2 regions of the Litchfieldia luteola genome follow, and region 2 is predicted to be linked to the other one. Evidence: riboswitches for the same ligand, from Rfam matches in the RefSeq annotation. Region 2 holds a riboswitch; the other holds the start of a gene.
The links. Region 2 has a riboswitch for cyclic di-GMP ahead of J2Z26_RS03670 (methyl-accepting chemotaxis protein). Riboswitches for the same ligand answer to the same signal wherever they lie in the genome.

Region 1: it holds a riboswitch for cyclic di-GMP, as region 2 does, so the genes downstream of both, J2Z26_RS12030 (anti-repressor SinI family protein) here and J2Z26_RS03670 (methyl-accepting chemotaxis protein) in region 2, are expected to answer to the same signal.

The regions. Positions count from the first base shown of each region.
Region 1 covers NZ_JAGGKM010000004.1:6,561-9,771, reverse strand. The annotation lists gene J2Z26_RS12040 (LPXTG cell wall anchor domain-containing protein) at 1-601, shown strand, start outside; gene J2Z26_RS22495 (DUF5658 family protein) at 669-968, shown strand; gene J2Z26_RS12035 (helix-turn-helix domain-containing protein) at 1,258-1,584, opposite strand; gene J2Z26_RS12030 (anti-repressor SinI family protein) at 1,684-1,806, opposite strand; cyclic di-GMP riboswitch class I at 1,848-1,936, opposite strand; gene J2Z26_RS12025 (YqhG family protein) at 2,320-3,120, opposite strand; gene J2Z26_RS12020 (DEAD/DEAH box helicase) at 3,098-3,211, opposite strand, start outside.
Region 2 covers NZ_JAGGKM010000001.1:709,232-712,442, forward strand. The annotation lists gene J2Z26_RS03665 (hypothetical protein) at 1-169, shown strand, start outside; gene J2Z26_RS03670 (methyl-accepting chemotaxis protein) at 207-1,931, opposite strand; cyclic di-GMP riboswitch class I at 2,040-2,123, opposite strand; gene J2Z26_RS03675 (MFS transporter) at 2,224-3,211, opposite strand, start outside.

The DNA of each region.
Region 1 (3,211 bases), on a different contig from region 2:
ATTCAAAGAATATAAACTTACAATTTCTGATTCTAAAGAAATATTGTATGATGGGTTGCTTCATGAGTTCAATGAAATCAGTGGAAGATATTTAAAGTCTACTTATCAAGAGGATTTGAAATTTACATTTATGTTTCCTTCCCATCTTGGAAATGAGTTTCAGGGCTTGGGGTTTAAATTTGAAGTTAAGTTCACTGGTAAAGCAAAAATAGAACAGAATCCAGAGGACCCCGAAGATCCTGTTGATCCAGAAGATCCAACCGATCCAGAGGACCCGACTAATCCAGTGGACCCAACCGATCCAGAGGATCCGACTGATTCAAAAAATCCAACAGACCCTGAGAATCCAGTTAATCACACAGATCCTGTTGAACCAGAAGTTCCAGGTGATTCTGGTGAGGTTTCGTTAGAGGAAGAAGTGAAACCAGCACGACCGATTACTGAGGAGGAGTTGGTATCTGCGCCAGTTGATGGACAAATTCTTCCAGATACATCTACCAATATCTATAACTATCTATTCGGTGGCTTAGCATTGATGGTGTCAGGTACTAGTTTACTATTATTGCCTAGAAAAAGAAAACTGGATACTAAGCGCAACTAACTGACCTTGAATGAGAGAACAGATTCAGAATCAAGGTCTTTTTTATTTAAATAATTGGGGTGATTAGATGCTTTTACTATTCCACACCTTAGCACTATTAAATTTACTCGACGGAATTCTAACTTTTATTGGGCTACAATTTTCAATTATCAGTGAAAGCAATCCAATCATGAACCTAATGTATCAACACGATCCTGGTTTGTTTTTAACACTTAAAATAGTTCTTTCATTATTACTCTATATATTGATATTCACAAAAAAAATGCCACTCTCAAGCTTGATCAAAAGACTTACCCAAGGCGCGACAGTTTGCTACGTACTTGTCATAATGGTGCACTGTTATTGGTTCTTACCTTTTATTTACTAGCATATTCATAGAGTAAAACAAAAACGGAGGGATATACGATGTATAAGAAAGTGTGTAATCGATGTTTTAAGCCATCTTTTAGCAGCTGTAATACAGGAGAATGGTTATGTCCGATCTGTCAAAAGGACATAACACATATAAAAGCCAGGCAGTCAATGGAACCTAAACCTATTCTAAGTGTTGTTAAAATGCAAAAGGATAATTATACTGAACAACCGACATTTTCTAAATACATATAATGTCAAAATAAAAAGCGTTCCTGATGACTCCGGGTCACCGAAACGCTATTTTATTTGTTATTCATTTTCCATCTATTAAATTCAAGAAATTCTTTAAAATCCTTTTTCGAAACACCGGATTGCATTGCTTCTCTTACTAATTTCGCCCACTCAGAATCAAGTTCCTGTTGATTTTGTTCATCAGCTTCACCTAGTAGTGTATTTACTGAAACTCCTAGAACAGCAGATATTTTTTCCAGAAATTGAATGGAAGGATTTGATTGGAGATTGCGTTCAATCGAGCTTAAGTACGACTTTGCAACACCTGCATTTTCTGCTAAAACAGATAAAGACATTTGTTTCTGTAAACGATATTCCTTTATACGTTGACCAATCATAATAGATTCCACCCTCCTTCATGATATTATAACATATAACGAAGGAAATGTTTCATATGAAGAACGTATAAAATCAAAAAATGTGAAAATTTCGTATCATCAGCCTACCTGTTGTTGTCCTTCAAGAAATAATTTGATATCCTGGACATTTAGACCTAATTCCATTGCCTCTAAAATTAAGTCTACCCAATCTTGATCCAATCCTACAGTTTCACTTGAAATATCCTTCACCTATTATTCCTCCCAAAATACTTTTTAGTATTCCAGGCAGTCCAGCCATCATCATTGAGTGAACAACCTTAGATCTGTGACTTTGCGTCCCTATCTTTCAATAGGTTTGCCTTTATCTGATAGTGATAATTACGAGTTCATATGTTAGTTATATTTATGTACGACTTTAGTATTAATAATATGTAGTATAATCGGAAGTATTCTTCAATGTTGTTGAAGTGTGTCGATATCAAAAAATTTAGAAAACTAGAAAAGAAATAGGTTTTAAACCTAAAATAATGTCGTTAAATGTTTAATTATAGCGAATGTGTAAGACGATATACCTATATTCAATAGTTGTAACTAATCTAGACTTCAGAAAGATAATTATTGTTAGGAGATTTCTTGTAGTTTTTCCAAATAAATACAAATGATTTGTCGATATTTTGGGAACGAAAGTTTGTAACACTACCCACAAAAAAGGGAGACAAGCAAAAAAGAGCATCTCCCGAAAGAAATACTCTTCTAATTCCTAAACATATCCTGATGCAAATAAAACAACCCACCATTAATTATCTCTACTTTTACCTTAGGCTCATACTGTTCTTTCAAAGCCTCTTTTTCAGTCTCATAGCTCTCTGGCATTTCATCCAAGCCTTCATAAAAATGATTAAGGAGAGCTAAATCCTCATCCCATCGATTTCTAGCTCTATCAGCCCATGTATGATCATCTGCTTCTACCATGTTTGTAATATACTGCTTTATTCTATTCAAGCCACTTTGTGGTTTTATCAACGGTGACATCGTAAAGCAATAGTCTGGAATTTTGGCTTTTAGTGAGATACTACCCATTGTCTCTTGAAAGTTTTCAATAATTGACCCACTAATTAAATGCAATCCGAGTGACAGAAGTAAATCCTTCTTCTTATCACATTGATAGGACACTTTAACGTTTAAACCTAACCAGGGGTGAAGCGGGACATTACCCGGAGTTTGCACCGAAACATCCTGGTATAAGCGGATGTATCCTCCAAGTGACCTAGTCGATTCAAAAATTTGATGAAGTCTCGGAGCCCCGAAGTGAACGACATCACCCTTCAAGTCATCAGGTGCACGCTTTTGATCTGTAATTACGGTTAACTGCATTGGATTAGGAACTCCGTTTGTTTTTTCAAGGTAATGCCAGTAAAAAGGGCGGTTCATTAGTTGCTTATCAAGTTCAACTGTTAGTTGCACATTCATAAAAGCTTCATGTCGTTCAAGAATTTCACATTCGTTTGCGGTAAAATACCGTTCTAAAAACTTATGAATTTCCTGTTGCTGCACGCTGCTCATCTCCTTCTGACATTTGTTCTTCATAACTAATAATAGAAGTGAGATTTTCCATCTTAATCTTTATTTCACCCTCGCTCTTCGA
Region 2 (3,211 bases):
ATCAAAGGGTGGTGTTGTATCGGGGCGTTTAATTAGAGTAATGGAGATTAAGGAAAATACATTGATTGCTTATTGTTACTTACGTAAAAAGAGAAGAACCTTCTTAATCGGAAATATCTTATCTGTAGATGTCCCAAGGAGAAGAGGTAGACATAGAGAAGCAAATTAAAAAGAGCACCATAATGGATGCTCTTTAAGATGAACGGTTATGAAAGTTTAAACCTACGAACCTGACCATTAAGCTCTTCGGCAAGCACTGATAACTGATTTGCACTTCCTGCAATTTCCTCCATTGAACTGGTCGTTTGTTGAATAGAGGCAGAGGTTTGTTCAATTCCTGCTGCTGATTCTTCAGAAACTGATGCAATGTTTACTATAGATTGACTCATAAGTTCACTGCTACTCACAATTTCTTTTAAATTGTTGGATACATCTTGAATTCTAGTAACCATCTCTAGTACGGATTGATTAATAGTCTCGAATGTTTTACCTGTAGTTTGAATTTGTTCTGAGCCTTTTTCAACTTGGTGATAGCCTTCTTCAAGTGAAGTTACAACTTCACCAGATTCTTTTTGAATACCTGCAACAATTCCAGTGATATCAGAAACTGAAACTGAAACCTGTTCAGCTAATTTACGAACTTCATCAGCTACTACTGCGAAGCCTTTACCATGTTCGCCAGCTCTTGCTGCTTCGATGGCAGCGTTTAACGCAAGAAGGTTTGTTTGGTCAGCGATTGCTTTAATTACACCAACAAGAGTTGAGATCTCTTTAGAGTGTTTATCAAGTCCTTTTACTTTGTCTACTGCAACATTAAAGATTTCATCAATGGAATTCATTTGTTTGACAGATGAATCCATTAACTGACTGCCATCTTTAGTAAGCTTTAAGACATAGTTTGACGAATCATGAATCAGTTGACCGTTCGTATTCGCGCCTTGGATTTTATCAATAAAGGTAGACATGGCTTCTGATAGTTCAGATGAATCATTGGCTTGAGATTCAGAACCAGCAGAAAGCTCTTGCATTGTAGCAGCAACCTGTCTACTGCCTTCTTTTACTTCATTTGCTGATTGTGTCAATTCTTCACTTTGACTCGTTACTGTTTCAGATACGTTGGAGATTTTTGTTACCATGTCTCGTAAGCTAATTAACATAACATTCATGGCTGAACTAAGTTGGCCGATTTCATCCTTACCTGTATAGCTATTTTCATCAATTGTTAGGTTACCTTCAGAGATTTCCTTGGCCATTTTTATGACATTGTTTAAGTTTTTATGAACGATACGGTTGATTAAATAAACTATTAGAATACCTAGCACTGTAGATAGAGCTATTGCGATTAGTAGATTTGTAATTGCACTGTTTAAGCTCATTGAAACTTGTTTCATAGCTGTATCACGTTGGTTATCCAAGATACTACGTAACTCTTCTAGTTTTTTTACAACTCCACTGCGAAGTATTTGTGTTTTTCCACGGCTTAACAATGCTACAGATTGGTCCCCACTTTTAATTGCTGGACCGATAGAATTTAAAAAGAGCGTATTTATTTCTTCATCAGCTTTGTCAATCTCACCTAATATGACAATCTCTTCATTTGAAGTTAATTGTGGCTTTAATTCAACTAGAAACAATGTAAGAGATTCATCAATTTCATTATATTCCTTGATATATGCCTCCTTAGGACTACTTATATAATCTGCAATACGAGCATCTTTTGATCGAATTAAGGAAGCAATTTCTGTAATAATGATTGAGTTATTACTCTTTTTTTCTAGTGAAGTTAGTTCAGTTTTTACTCCTTGTATCTGGAAAAAAATAATGACAGCTGAAGCACAGAATAATGCAATTGATAAACCTAGTGCTATTCCAAATTTCCAGCCTATTTTAAGGTTACTAAACTTTAAAAGGCTTGGTCTCTTTTTAAACATTTGTGTACCTCCTATGTATAAAACTTTTTCAAAAAAAACTCTTTCCTCTTTGACGTAAATAGTTTGAAGCAAATTTACGCAAAGCAGAAAAGAGTTTTCAACATCCCATCTGACAACCCGGCCATCATAGCATTATGCTGAAGATCCGTGGCTTTGCGTCCCCGACTTTCGACGGGTTTGCCTTTAACTTTAGGAATTTAGCTATAGTTAATTAGTAATAGATTAATTATATAGCGATATTCTTTTTAAGGCAATAAAGGATATGACGAAATATGTTGAAAAATGAGATATTTTATACGCTAGGTTTAACTGGTGGTAGGGACTTAGCTTTTGTATTTAGATTTAATGCAACTAAGGCAATAACGATAGTCGAAGTGATTAATGTCCCGTGTAATATCCAAACCATTTTTGGTAGAGTAAGAGCTTCTAGTAAAATTGGTGCTACAACAAATCCTAAAGCAAAACCTAATGATTTTAATAGCATGCCAACTCCGAAGATTCGCCCTCGTATATGGTTATCTGTTTTCTGTAAGATGGTTGAGTGGAGCGTTGTAAATGTAGCATCGAACACTCCGGTAAAGAAAGCAAACGGAAAGATAATCCATAGATTAAGGTTTGACAAAAAGACAATGAATCCGGTGGACATTAGGATAGCTGATATGAAACAACTATAAAATATGCGGTCACTCTGTAGCCACTTTATCCTTGGGATAATCATTGTGGCAGCAACTGAACCAATTCCCCATATTCCCCAGATCATCCCATAGTAGAAACCTTGACGAGAAGGATCTATATCTTCGGCAAGTAATGGAATGCCAAGGTTGTGTGAGCTACCAGCAAAAGCACCAATTAAGAAAACAAGATTAACCATGAGTAGCATTGGAGCAACCATTATATAGGAATAAACTTCTTTCAAATCATTTCCTACGCTTTTTAACTTTTGTTTGAAACCACTAGCCAAAGCAGCAACTTGTTTAGGAGTACTGGACTCCCATTTTACCTTTAAGAGAACAGCAGCTGATAACAGATAAGTTAGTGCATCAATCATTAAAGTTACTTTATAACCGAGAAAATCAGTGATTACTCCTGCACCAATAAAACCAGCAACAAGACTGATTGATGTTAGCCTTGAGATAAGCGCGTTTGTTTCAAGTACTTTATCTTGCCCAAAAATTTGTGGTATTTCTGAGTTGAAACTAACCATAAAAAATGTACTTGATAAGCCGATTAAAAAGGCAACAGATAAGATCATGACTGGATTAGGAAACGGAATTAATAGA